DNA from 2 places in the Kitasatospora sp. NBC_00070 genome. Region 2 is predicted to be linked to the other one. Evidence: riboswitches for the same ligand, from Rfam matches in the RefSeq annotation. Region 2 holds a riboswitch; the other holds the start of a gene.

The links. Region 2 has a riboswitch for cyclic di-AMP ahead of OHV05_RS28285 (hypothetical protein). Riboswitches for the same ligand answer to the same signal wherever they lie in the genome.
Region 1: linked by a shared signal. The riboswitch ahead of OHV05_RS08055 (NlpC/P60 family protein) and the one ahead of OHV05_RS28285 (hypothetical protein) in region 2 are both predicted to bind cyclic di-AMP.

Annotation. Positions count from the first base shown of each region.
Region 1 is NZ_CP108247.1:1,732,453-1,738,227, reverse strand. Features, by position in the region: gene OHV05_RS08065 (NYN domain-containing protein) at 1-132, shown strand, start outside; gene OHV05_RS08060 (NlpC/P60 family protein) at 331-1,359, shown strand; cyclic di-AMP (ydaO/yuaA leader) riboswitch at 1,727-1,891, shown strand; gene OHV05_RS08055 (NlpC/P60 family protein) at 1,902-2,987, shown strand; gene OHV05_RS08050 (NlpC/P60 family protein) at 3,209-4,273, shown strand; gene OHV05_RS08045 (hypothetical protein) at 4,336-5,574, shown strand; gene OHV05_RS08040 (glycosyltransferase 87 family protein) at 5,584-5,775, opposite strand, start outside.
Region 2 is NZ_CP108247.1:6,219,699-6,225,473, reverse strand. Features, by position in the region: gene aceB (malate synthase A) at 1-1,476, opposite strand, end outside; gene OHV05_RS28295 (IclR family transcriptional regulator) at 1,665-2,459, shown strand; gene OHV05_RS28290 (hypothetical protein) at 2,598-3,056, shown strand; gene OHV05_RS28285 (hypothetical protein) at 3,075-4,250, opposite strand; cyclic di-AMP (ydaO/yuaA leader) riboswitch at 4,253-4,420, opposite strand; gene OHV05_RS28280 (ribonuclease domain-containing protein) at 4,801-5,148, shown strand; gene OHV05_RS28275 (methyltransferase domain-containing protein) at 5,320-5,775, opposite strand, start outside.

The DNA.
Region 1 (5,775 bases), 4.5 Mb from region 2:
GTCAGGGCCGAGCCGCTGGGGCGTCCGGTGGTGGTGGTCTCCACCGACAAGGAGGTCGCCGACGGCGTGAAGAAGGCGGGTGCGCGCCCGGTGGCCTCACTGCTGCTGCTGAAGCGGCTGGCCAGGCCCTGACGGTGACTGACTGCAGGTCAGGGCGGGGTGGCCGGGTTGTGTCGGTCCGGTGAATTCCGGTCCCCGGCGGGAAGTTCGTGGCGGTAGGGGAGTGGCGCACCCGTGACAACTTCACTAGGGTCTGGCGTCAAACCTATTTTCTGGACAAGCACCCGATCGGGTGAGGTCGCGTCCAGGAGTGATGAAGGAGCTCTTCCTTTGGCTTCCCACCGCCGCCCCAAGCAGCCGAGCCGTGCACGGGTCTCCGTGCTGACCGCTGCCGCAGCGACCGCGGTCGCCCTCTCGGCGCAGGCGGGTGCCCACGCGGCGCCGGCCAAGCCGAGCAAGGACGAGGTCAAGGTCCAGGTCGACGCGCTCTTCAACGAGCAGGAGCAGGCGGCCGAGCGGTTCAACGGCGCCAAGGAGCGGACCGACCAGCTGCGCAAGCAGGCCGAGCAGCTGCAGGACCAGGTGGCCCGCGGCCAGGAGCAGATGACGGCCCTTCAGGGCGGCCTGGCGGCCGTGGCGGCGCAGGAGTACCGGGACGGCGGGGTGGACCCCTCGGTCGCCCTGATGCTCTCCTCGGACCCGGAGAACTACCTGACCAAGGCGTCCAGCGTCGACCAGGTGAACCAGACCCAGGCGCAGAGCCTGAAGACGCTCCAGGACCAGCAGCGCCGACTGGACCAGCAGAAGATCGAGGCCGCGGAGACGCTGGCCGAGCTGGACCGCAACACCAAGGTGCTGAACGACGCCAAGGCCGAGGTGCAGAAGAAGCTGGCCGAGGCGCAGAAGCTGCTCAACCAGCTGAGCGCGGCCGACCGGAACGCGGTGCTGGGCGACCGCGCCTCGCGCGGCGGCGAGCGGATCGACGTCGGCAACCTGCCGCCCGCCAGCGGCTACGCCGGTGCGGCGGTCTCCGCCGCGATGGGCAAGCAGGGCAAGCCGTACGTCTGGGGCGCCACCGGACCGAACTCCTTCGACTGCTCCGGCCTGGTGGTCTGGGCGTACGCGCAGGCGGGCGTCTCGCTGCCGCGCACCTCGCAGGACCAGGCCTCGGTCGGCACCAACATCGGCAAGGACTGGGCCAACGCGCAGCCGGGCGACCTGGTGATCTACCACCCCGACGCGCACCACGTCGGGATCTACATCGGCAACGGCCTGGTGGTGCACGCCCCGCACACCGGTGACGTGGTCAAGGTGATGAAGGTCGACGCGATGCCGATCAAGACCATCCGCCGGGTCTGATCCACCGTCAGCCTGATACGGCATAACGGACATCTCCCCATCAAGGCGTCCAACTGACGCCTCGTGACACGCCCGGGCCCGTCGGAACCTCCCTGTGATCTGGGACACCTCCGGCGGGCCCCGTCGCGTCCGCATCCCGGGAATTCGTCGGCGCAGCGTGCATTTCCGATCACGCTCGGTCGCAATCACCGAAGAATCACGACTTCATTCCGACTTTTTTCTTACAAGGATTTGAACCGATCACGGTTGGGTTACTAGGGTCCTTCTCGAACCACCGCACTGTCGATCACCCAACCTGGGTGGCGGCGGGGGTTACCGCCGAGTTCGAGACGCAGCGGGGCAGTTCCGACTGCCCTACGGGGAAGCCCTCTCGGGGGCGCTGTCGATCGGAGCCGGGGAACCACGTTCCTCGGGGTGAATCGGCGCCAGGTCGACGGACCGTCACGAGACGGCCCGACGGTGAGGCGCTGTAGGGCATCTCTTCCAGCCCGAACCCGTCAGCTCACCCGGTAGGCGGACGTAGGAAGAAGGAGCCCGCCTTCGTGGCGTCCCATCGTCGTCCCAAGCCTGCCGGCCGTACCCGGGTCTCGATCATCACGGCTGCCGCCGCCGCTGCGGTGGCGCTGTCCGCGCAGACCGGTGCGCACGCCGACCCGAACCCCACCAAGGACGAGGTCAAGTCCCAGGTCGACCAGCTCCACGAGCAGGCCGAGGACGCGACCGAGAAGTTCAACGCGGCCACGGAGAAGCAGCAGACCCTGCAGAAGCAGGTCAGCGGCCTTCAGGACGAGGTGGCCCGGCAGCAGGCCCAGGTGACCACCCTGCAGAGCACGCTCGGCGAGATCGCCGCCGAGCAGTACCGGACCGGCGGGATATCGCCCACCGTCCAGCTGATGCTCTCCAGCAGCCCGGACGCCTTCCTGGGCCAGGCCGACTCGTTGAGCCAGCTCGGCGCCTCGCAGGCGGACACCCTGAAGACGCTGAAGGGCGAGCAGGGCAAGCTCGACCAGCAGAAGTCCGAGGCCCAGAACAAGCTCGCCGACCTGGAGCGCACCACCCAGGAGCTCCGGGCGGGCAAGGACGAGATCCAGGCCAAGCTGGCCTCCGCGCAGGCGCTGCTCGACACGCTCAGCCGCAAGGAGCAGGACGAGCTGCGGGCCGCCGAGGCCAAGGCCGCCGCCGACTCGGCCGCCAAGGCGGCCACCGAGTCGAAGACCGCCGCGCCGGACCGGGCCTCCCGCACGGAGACCAGGACCGACCTGAGCGGCCTGCCGGCCGGGTCGTACGCGGGCACCGTGATCGCCGCCGCCGAGGCGGAGATCGGCAAGCCGTACGGCTACGGCTCCGTCGGCCCGAACAGCTTCGACTGCTCCGGCCTGATGGTCTGGGCCTTCAACAAGGCCGGGATCTCGCTGCCGCGCACCTCGGAGTCGCAGATGGGCGCCGGTCAGAACATCGGCACCAACATCGCCGACGCCAAGCCCGGTGACCTGATCATCTACCGCGGGGGCGGCCACGTCGGCCTCTACGTGGGCAACGGTCAGATCGTGCACGCGCCGCGCACCGGCACCCTGGTCCGGCACGAGTCCGCCACGGTCATGCCGATCACCCGCATCGTCCGGGTCTGACCACCCGTCCGTCGTAACGCCCGCAGGCCCGGCCACGTGCCGGGCCTGCGGCGTTTCCGGCTGGCCGAGCAGATGTCCGATTGATGGTCAAATATTCGACACTGTAGGGGTTTGGACTAGATCGCCGTGACTCGCTAACGTCTGCCCCCGGACCTTCGCAAGGACGGCCGCCCGACCGGGCGGCGGCGGTGGCCCGGCGCAGGAACGGAGCAGCCGCCGGTATGTCGACGCACAGTCGTTCCCCCCTGCCAGGCGCCCGCCGGTTCACCCGGGCGCTGGTGTTCACCGCAGCGGCCACCACGGTGCTCGGGGTGGCCTCGGCGGGCGCCGCCGGGGCCACCCCGGGCGCCCCGGCCGAGCCGCCCACCCGCAAGGACGTCAAGGCCCAGGTCGACCAGCTGTACGAGGAGGCCGAGCAGGCCTCGGAGAAGTTCAACGCGGCCCAGGAGCAGCAGCGGCAGCTGCAGTCCGACACCGGCTCGCTGCAGAACCAGGTGGCGGCCGGCCAGGACGAGCTGAACCAACTGCGCTCCGGGCTCGGCTCGGTGGCCGCCGCCCAGTACCGGGCGGGCGGCATCGACCCGGCGGTGCAGCTGATGCTGGACTCCGACCCGGCCGGCTACCTGTACCGGGCCCGCACCCTGGACCAGACGGCGGAGCGGCAGAACGACACTCTGCGCCAGGTGATCGACAGTCAGCGCCGGCTGGACCAGCGGCGGGCCGAGACCACCGCCAAGCTGGCCGAGCTGGAGTCCGTCCGGCGCACCCTGAACGAGAGCAAGCAGGAGATCCAGCAGCGGCTCACCAAGGCCCAGCGGCTGCTGAACTCGCTGGGCGCGGGGGAGCGGGCCAGGATGGCCGACGACGACGCCAGGGACGCCGCCCGCCGGGCCGCCCGGGGCGCCGAGCGGGTCGACCTCGGCAACCTGCCCGCCGCCTCCGGACGGGCCGCCGCCGCGCTGGCCGCCGCCAGCGGCAAGATCGGCTCCCCGTACGTCTACGGTTCCACCGGGCCCCGTACGTTCGACTGCTCGGGTCTGATGTACTGGGCCTGGCGGCAGGCCGGAGTGACCCTGCCGCGCACCTCGCAGCAGCAGGCCAACGCGGGGCAGCGGATCAGCCTCGCCGAGGCCCGGCCGGGAGACCTGGTGATCTTCTACAGGGACATGCACCACGTCGGGATGTACGCCGGCGGCGGTGTGGTGGTCCACGCGCCCTACCCCGGCGCCCGGGTCCGCTACGAGAGCGTCAACGCGATGCCGGTCAGCGGGGTGGTGCGGGTCTGAGCGGCGCTCGGCGGGCGACCGCCGGCCCGACCCCGGACGGCGGGGCGCGGGTCGGCGGTCCCGTGCTGTCCCGCCGGGCCGCGCTGCTGCTCGCGGCGGCCGGGCTGGTGCAGCTCTCGCCGCCGGTGGCCCGGCCGGTCCGGGCGCCCTCGGTACCCCCGGTCCGTTCGGCGAGCGCCGAGACGGTCCGGGCCCGGCCCCGGATCGAGGCGCTGCTCGCGGACCGGGCCAGGGCGCTGCTCCGGCTGGACCGGAGCGCGCTGGCGGCCGGGGTGACCCCGGCCGGCCGGGCCGCCGAACTCGCCGGGCTGGCCCGGCTGGCCCGCGTCCCGTTGGCCGAACTCTCCTACCGGATCACCGACTTCGCCGAGCCGGTCGGCGATGCCGTCACCCTGACCGTCGAACTCGGCTGGCGGATCGCCGAGTTCGACGACCTCCCGGCCGTGCTGACCCGGCGGATCGGGTGCGAGCTGGTGGACGGCGAGTGGCTGCTGGCCACCGACCAGCCGGTCGGTGGCGCCGCGCTCTGGGACCTCGGCGAGGTCCGGGCGGTGCAGGGCGGGCACAGTCTGGTGCTGGGTCAGGCCGACCCGGCCGCGCTGGCCGCCGCGGCGGCCACGGCCGACCTGGCGGTCCCGCTGGTGACCGAGGTCTGGGGCGGGGACTGGCCCGGCCGGCTGCTGCTCGGCTTCCCGGCCACCGGGGAGCAGTTCGCCCGCCTGCTCGGGGTCTCCGAGGCCGGGTACCAGGGCATAGCCGCCGTCACCACGGCCGCCGCCGGGGCGCCGCTGCACAGCCCGGCCGACCGGGTGCTGATCAACCCGCAGGCGTACGCCGGCCTCAGCGAGCTCGGACGCAGGGTGGTCACCGTGCACGAGGCCACCCACGTCGCGACCCGGGCCGACACCCGGCCGTGGACCCCGCTCTGGCTCTCCGAGGGCGTGGCCGACTACACCGGCTACCGGGGCGCCGGCCGCAGCCCGAAGCAGATCGCGCCGGAACTCGCCCGGGCCGCCGCGGTCAAGGGCTTCACGGCCGCACTGCCCGCCGACACCGACTTCGCGGCCGGCTCGGCCGGCATCGGCCTGGCGTACGAACTCGCCTGGTCCGCCTGTGACCTGATCGCCCGCCGGTTCGGCGAGCAGCGGCTGGTCGGCTTCTACCGGGCCGCCGGGGCCGCCGGGCCGACCGGCGACCGGGAGGAGTGGCTGGACGGGCTCTGCCGGGCCCGGCTGGGCCTCGGACTGGCCGACCTCACCCGCGAGTGGGGCGAGGACCTGCACCAGCGTTTCGCGCACTGACCGGGGGCCTCACTGGCGGACGCCCGCGCTGTCGATGCCGTCCAGCAGGTCCTGCTCGTACGCGATCCCCGGCCGGACCGGGTACCCGGCGGGCACCGGCGCCTCCAGGGCGGGCGGCAGCACCAGGGTGCGGACCGGTTCGACCACCCGGGTGGAGCGCCAGAGCCGGACGCAGGACAGGATCGTGGCGGCCAGCAGCAG
Region 2 (5,775 bases):
GGTGGCCTTCTCGCCGGTGTCGGCGAGCACCACGTCGTTGTGGATCCACTGCCAGATCTGCGAGCGGGAGATCTCGGCGGTGGCCGCGTCCTCCATCATGTTGAAGATGCCGACCGCACCCAGACCGCGCAGCCAGGCCTCGATGTAGCGGACGCCGACCTGGACGGCGTTGTGCAGACCGGCCTCGGTGCAACTGCCGCCCGCGCCCGCGATGTCGAGCAGCTGAGCGGGCGTCACCGGCTCGGCGGAGCCGGGGTTGTCCTTCTGGTTCGGCCGGTCGCCGAGCACCGCGTCGAAGCAGGCGCGGGCCACCGGGACCAGGTCGGGGTGGGCGACCCAGGAGCCGTCGAAGCCGTTGCCGGCCTCGCGGTCCTTGTCCGCCTTGACCTTCTCCAGCGCGGCGGCGTTGACCTCGGGGTCGCGGCGGGACGGGATGAAGGCGGCCATCCCGCCGATCGCGTGCGCCCCGCGCTTGTGGCAGGTCTGCACCAGCAGCCGGGCGTAGGCGGCCATGAACGGCGAGGTCATCCCGACCGTGTTGCGGTCCGGGAGGATGTAGTGCGCACCGGCGTCCCGGAAGTTCTTCACGATCGAGAACAGGTAGTCCCACCGGCCGGCGTTCAACCCGGCGGCGTGGTCCCGGAGTTCGTAGAGGATCTCGTCCATCTCGAACGCGGCGGTGATGGTCTCGATCAGCACGGTGGCGCGGATCGTGCCGTGCTCGATGCCGAGCGCGGCCTGCGCGTGGGTGAAGACGTCGTTCCAGAGCCGGGCTTCCAGGTGGCTCTCGGTCTTCGGGAGGTAGAAGTACGGGCCGGAGTTCGGGTCCTCGGCGCCGCGCGCGAGCAGCCGGGCGGCGTTGTGGAAGAAGTAGAGGCCGAAGTCGAACAGCCCGCCGGAGACCGGGGTGCCGTCGACCATCAGGTGGCTCTCGTCCAGGTGCCAGCCCCGGGGGCGGACCACCACGGTGGCCAGCTCGGCGGCGGGCTTGAGGGTGTAGGACTTGCCCGCGTCGGTGGCGAAGTCGATCCGGCCCTCGAAGGCGTCGATCAGGTTGACCTGGCCGCTGACCACGTTCTCCCAGGTGGGGGCGGTGGCGTCCTCGAAGTCGGCGAGCCAGATCTTCGCACCGGAGTTGAGGGCGTTGATCACCATCTTGCGGTCGGTCGGGCCGGTGATCTCCACCCGGCGGTCCTGCAGTGCGCGCGGCGCCGGGGCGACCTTCCAGTCCCCGGCGCGGATCGCGGCGGTCTCGGGGAGGAAGTCGAGGGTGCCGGCCGCCGCGATCTCGTCCCGGCGGGTTTTCCGTCGGGCCAGGAGCTCCTGCCGGCGGCCTTCGAACGCACGGTGCAGACCGACCACGAAGGCGACCGCCTCGGGAGTGAGCACCTCCTCGCTGCGGGGGACGCGCGGTCCGGCGACAGTGACGACCGGAGCGGCGGGGGAAGCGCCGACGGGTCCCTGATCTGCAGCCATGGCAGAACACTCCTTGGACAGTTGAGCCAACAGGGAAATTCCGGTGGGAACTTCCTCGATACCGACCCGCCTACTGGCGGGTTCGGTTCTGTAAGGTGGAGACTAGTTTCCGCGATACAGAATTTCAACGCTTTGTTGAGGTAGATCGCTGGGACTCTACTCCTCCTCCGACAGTGAAGGGAACGCCGGTGGCCAGCACCTCCGCCGCAGCACCCACAGGGGCCGACCGTGCCACCGGCGGCGTGCAGTCCGTCGAGCGCGCCTTCCAACTCCTCGAAGCCCTGGCCGACTCCGGCGGGGTGGCCACCCTGAGCGAGCTCTCCGCCACCTCGGGCCTGCCGATGCCGACCATCCACCGCCTGGTTCGTACCCTCGTGCAGCAGGGCTATGTCCGCCAGGACACCGCCCGTCGCTACACCCTGGGCCCCCGGCTGATCCGGCTCGGCGAGACCGCGGGCCGACTGCTCGGCAGCTGGGCCCGCCCGTACCTGGCCGAGCTGATGGAGGCCACCGGCGAGACCGCCAACCTGGCCGTCCTGGAGGGCGGCGAGGTGGTCTACGTCGGGCAGGTCCAGTCGCGCCGCTCGATGCGGATGTTCACCGAGGTGGGCCGCCGGGTGCAACCGCACTGCACCGGCGTCGGCAAGGCCCTGCTGGCCCAGCTGGACGAGGCCGAGGCGCGCGGCGTGCTGGGCACCCAGCCGCTCCAGTCGCACACCCCGTACACCGTCACCGATCCGGCCGAGCTGTTCGCCCAGCTGGCCCAGGCCCGGGAGCGCGGCTACGTGGTGGACGACCAGGAGCAGGAGATCGGGGTCCGCTGCATCGCGGTCGCCGTCCCCGGCGCGCCGGCCCCCACCGCCCTCTCGGTCTCCGGCCCCGAGGCCCGGATCCGGGCGCTGGAGGCCCAGGCAGGCAACACCTCACTGGTCCCGGTGATGCGGCAGATCGCCGGTCGACTCGGTCAGGTGCTGGCCCCCTGACACCGGGGCGGTCACCCGAAGACGCCGGGGCGGTCGCCCGAAACCCGCCCGGCACACCGTCCCCGCCTCCGTACGAATCCGCGTCGCGCCGCTACAGTGCGTAGCGGGACGACCGCATTCGGCAGACAGGTGATGACAGTGACCAGATGGGTGATGGCGGGCCTGGCCGCCTCGGCGGCGCTGATGCTCGGCGCCACGACGGCGGGCGCGGCGCCCTCCGGCTCCGACCTCATGGTGGTCCGGCTGGACCCGGACGCGGTCGCGCCGGGCGGGACCACCACCGTGCACGGCTTCGTCGCCAACGTCGGCCCGCAGCGGACGGCCTCGCCGTTCACCGTGCTGGTCGACCTGCCGGCCGGGTTCACCGCCGAGGGGCCGTACTTCCCGGCCGGCTGCCGGGCCCTGTCCGACCAGGTCGTGCAGTGCACCTTCGGCGGCGGGCTGCCCCCGCTGGAGACCGCGACCGCGCTGGTACCGGTCCGGGCGGACGCCGACGTGCCCCCCGGCACGGTGGCCGAGGGGCACGTCAGGGTGGTCAGCGTGGACGATCACAACCCCGCGAACAACAGCACGCCGTTCACGCTGACCGTCGGCTGACCCGAGCTCAGCTCACGGTCAGCGGTAGACCCGGACGTAGTCCGAGGCGAAGCTGATCGGCGCGCTGCCGCTGGGCCCCGGGTGGTACTGCCCGGCGCCCACCGAGAGGTTGAGGATCAGGTAGGCCGACCAGTTCGCCCCGACACCGGTGCCGTCGGAGAAGACCTTGGTCCCGTTCACGTACCAGTCGACGGAGTTGGCCCCGTAGTAGGTCCCGATGGTGACCCACTTGTCGGGGCCGACCGCGTTCGCGTCGGTGTGGTACTTCAGGCCGGACTTGACGTGGTTGGTCAGCTCCAGCAGCGCCGCGTTGTCGGGGTGGTACTCGAAGCTGTCGATCTCCCCGTTGCCGTCCTTCCAGGTCCACAGCGCGGGCCAGGCTCCGGAGCCGGCCGGCAGCTTGACCCGGGTCTCGGCGTAGTCGCCGGTCTTCACCTGGAAGCCCTGGGAGGAGTACTCGGTGGTGAGCAGCCCGGTGTCCCAGGCCTGCTTGCCGCTCTCCAGGGTGTGCGTGGACGGCTTCGCGGTGAAGGTGGCCACGCCGCCGGAGACCGAGACGCCGCCGGGGTTCAGCCAGTCGAGCTTGTTGTCGTCCGGGTTGTGGTTGCCGTAGCGGTACGCGCTGCTGCGGTCACCGACCCACTTGGAGCCCCAGGCGATCGAGCTGTCGAACTCCTCCGACCAGGTCAGCGCCTTGCCGGGGATCGGCGAGCCGCCCACCGTCGGGGTGGGAGTCGGCGTCGGGGTGGGAGTCGGCGTCGGCGTCGGGGTCGGCGTGGGGGCGACCGTGCCGCCGACGGTCAGCTTCTGCGACGGCAGGTTGTGCCAACTCCCGCCCTGGTCCTGCCAGAAGCCGAACTGGGTGTACGTCCCGGCGGGCAGCGTCCGGGCCCCGCTGGTGAAGTTCACGCCGCCCGGGCAGATCTGCACGTTGCTGGCGTTGCCGGGGAAGTCGAGGTTCCGGCCGGCCGCGTCCCGGACGCCGACGCCGAGCGTCTTCGCGGTGAAGCAGGCGCTGGAGTGCACGGTCAGACCCGCCTTGGTCGCGGTGTTCGCGGCCGTCGAGCTGAGGGTGAGCCGGTCCTGCGTGACGGCGGTGGCCGCCTGTGCCTGACCGGCCAGGCCGGTGGCGACCAGGGGTACCGCCACCAGGGCGGCCGCACCGAGGCGTGCGGGGGTAAGGGCGATGCGCATGGGCAGGTCCTCTGCGACGCCTGCGAGGTGAGCTGTCGGGTTCGGGCGAGAGGAATCGCCCGGCCGCAGTGGGTGCGGCTTCACCCCGAGCGACCCCCGTACCGGAGCAGGGGAGAGCGCAGACTGACCTGGTTCCCCCGCTCCTGCCCATGTTTCGGTGATCGGGTACCCGGCACCGGGTGGACAGGACTCGGCGTCCCGGCGACGAGGTCCGCGTAGGTGCGGACGACTCCATGCAGGCTAGGCAGATCGCCTGTCCATCGACAACGAGAGTTGCCTCACATCAGGTTTGGCGGGCCCCCGACCGGTGCGGGCCGACTGCACCCGGCCGACCGCGACCGCCGGGCCCCGGGTCGGCCCCACCCTCGCCCGGCACCCTTGTTCGACACTTCGATCGCTCGCGGTACACGACAAGTCGCAGGAGTTCCACGGTAGTTACGCGCGGGTGAAGTGTTTCCGCAGCCCTTCCGCAGCGTTCTGACATGCCCTCACAATGACAGCCATGCGAATCACTCTACGCGCGTTGCAGACCCGTGCCGCTTCCGTCGCGATGGTCGGCCTGGTCGCCCTGGCCCCCACCGCCGTGTTCGCCACCGACGCCTCCGCCAAGGTCAGCGGGAGCGTCTGCCTGACGGCGCTGCCGAGCCAGGGTCGGGACACCATCCGGCTGATCGACGCGGGCGGCCCGTTCCCGTACAGCCAGGACGGCATCGTCTTCCAGAACCGGGAGGGCGTGCTGCCGAGCCAGTCCACCGGCTACTACCACGAGTACACCGTCAAGACGCCGGGGTCGTCGACCCGGGGCGCCCGACGGATCGTCACCGGCAAGGTCTTCCACGAGGACTACTACACCTCCGACCACTACGCGACCTTCTACAAGGTCAACTTCGGCTGCTGACCGCTCCCCCACGGCCGCCCGCCCCCACTCCCCGGGGACGGGCGGCCCCGTCGTTGCACTGACCTGACGTCAGGTCCTGCCACGCGACGTACGGCCGGAAAGCGGGGCCCGGCCACTGGTTGTTGAACCCTGCGCCCTCACGTTGAGGCGAACGGGAACCGGGAGTCCGAATCACCTGTGCTGCGGGACCTGGCTGTCCGGCTGGTCGAGCCACGGGACCTGGTGACCGGCCGCCACGGTCAGGCCGAAGCGTTCGACTCCCGGCCGGCCTTCGGCCTGCCACCACCGAACAGCACGTTCGACGGCCTGCCACAACCGACGGGGGCCGGCCTGGTACACGGTGGTCTCCGACTGGCCCTTACGCCACACAACCGCTGCCCATGACCTGTCACCGAGCCCGTAGAACCAGGCGGTTGTCGTGCCGTCGTCCTGTTCGTGGATCACGTGTGTCACGTCCGGCACCGCCAGGCCGATGACGAACGTCTGCACGCCCCACACTCCGCCGAGATCATCCGCCGTGAGTGTCGTCCGGTACTCGGTGTCCGCGTCACCGGGGAAGTCCGGGACGTATGCCGAGTGGGACGGGAACTCCGAGCGCGATCCCCGGTCCTTCATGAAGCCGACCTG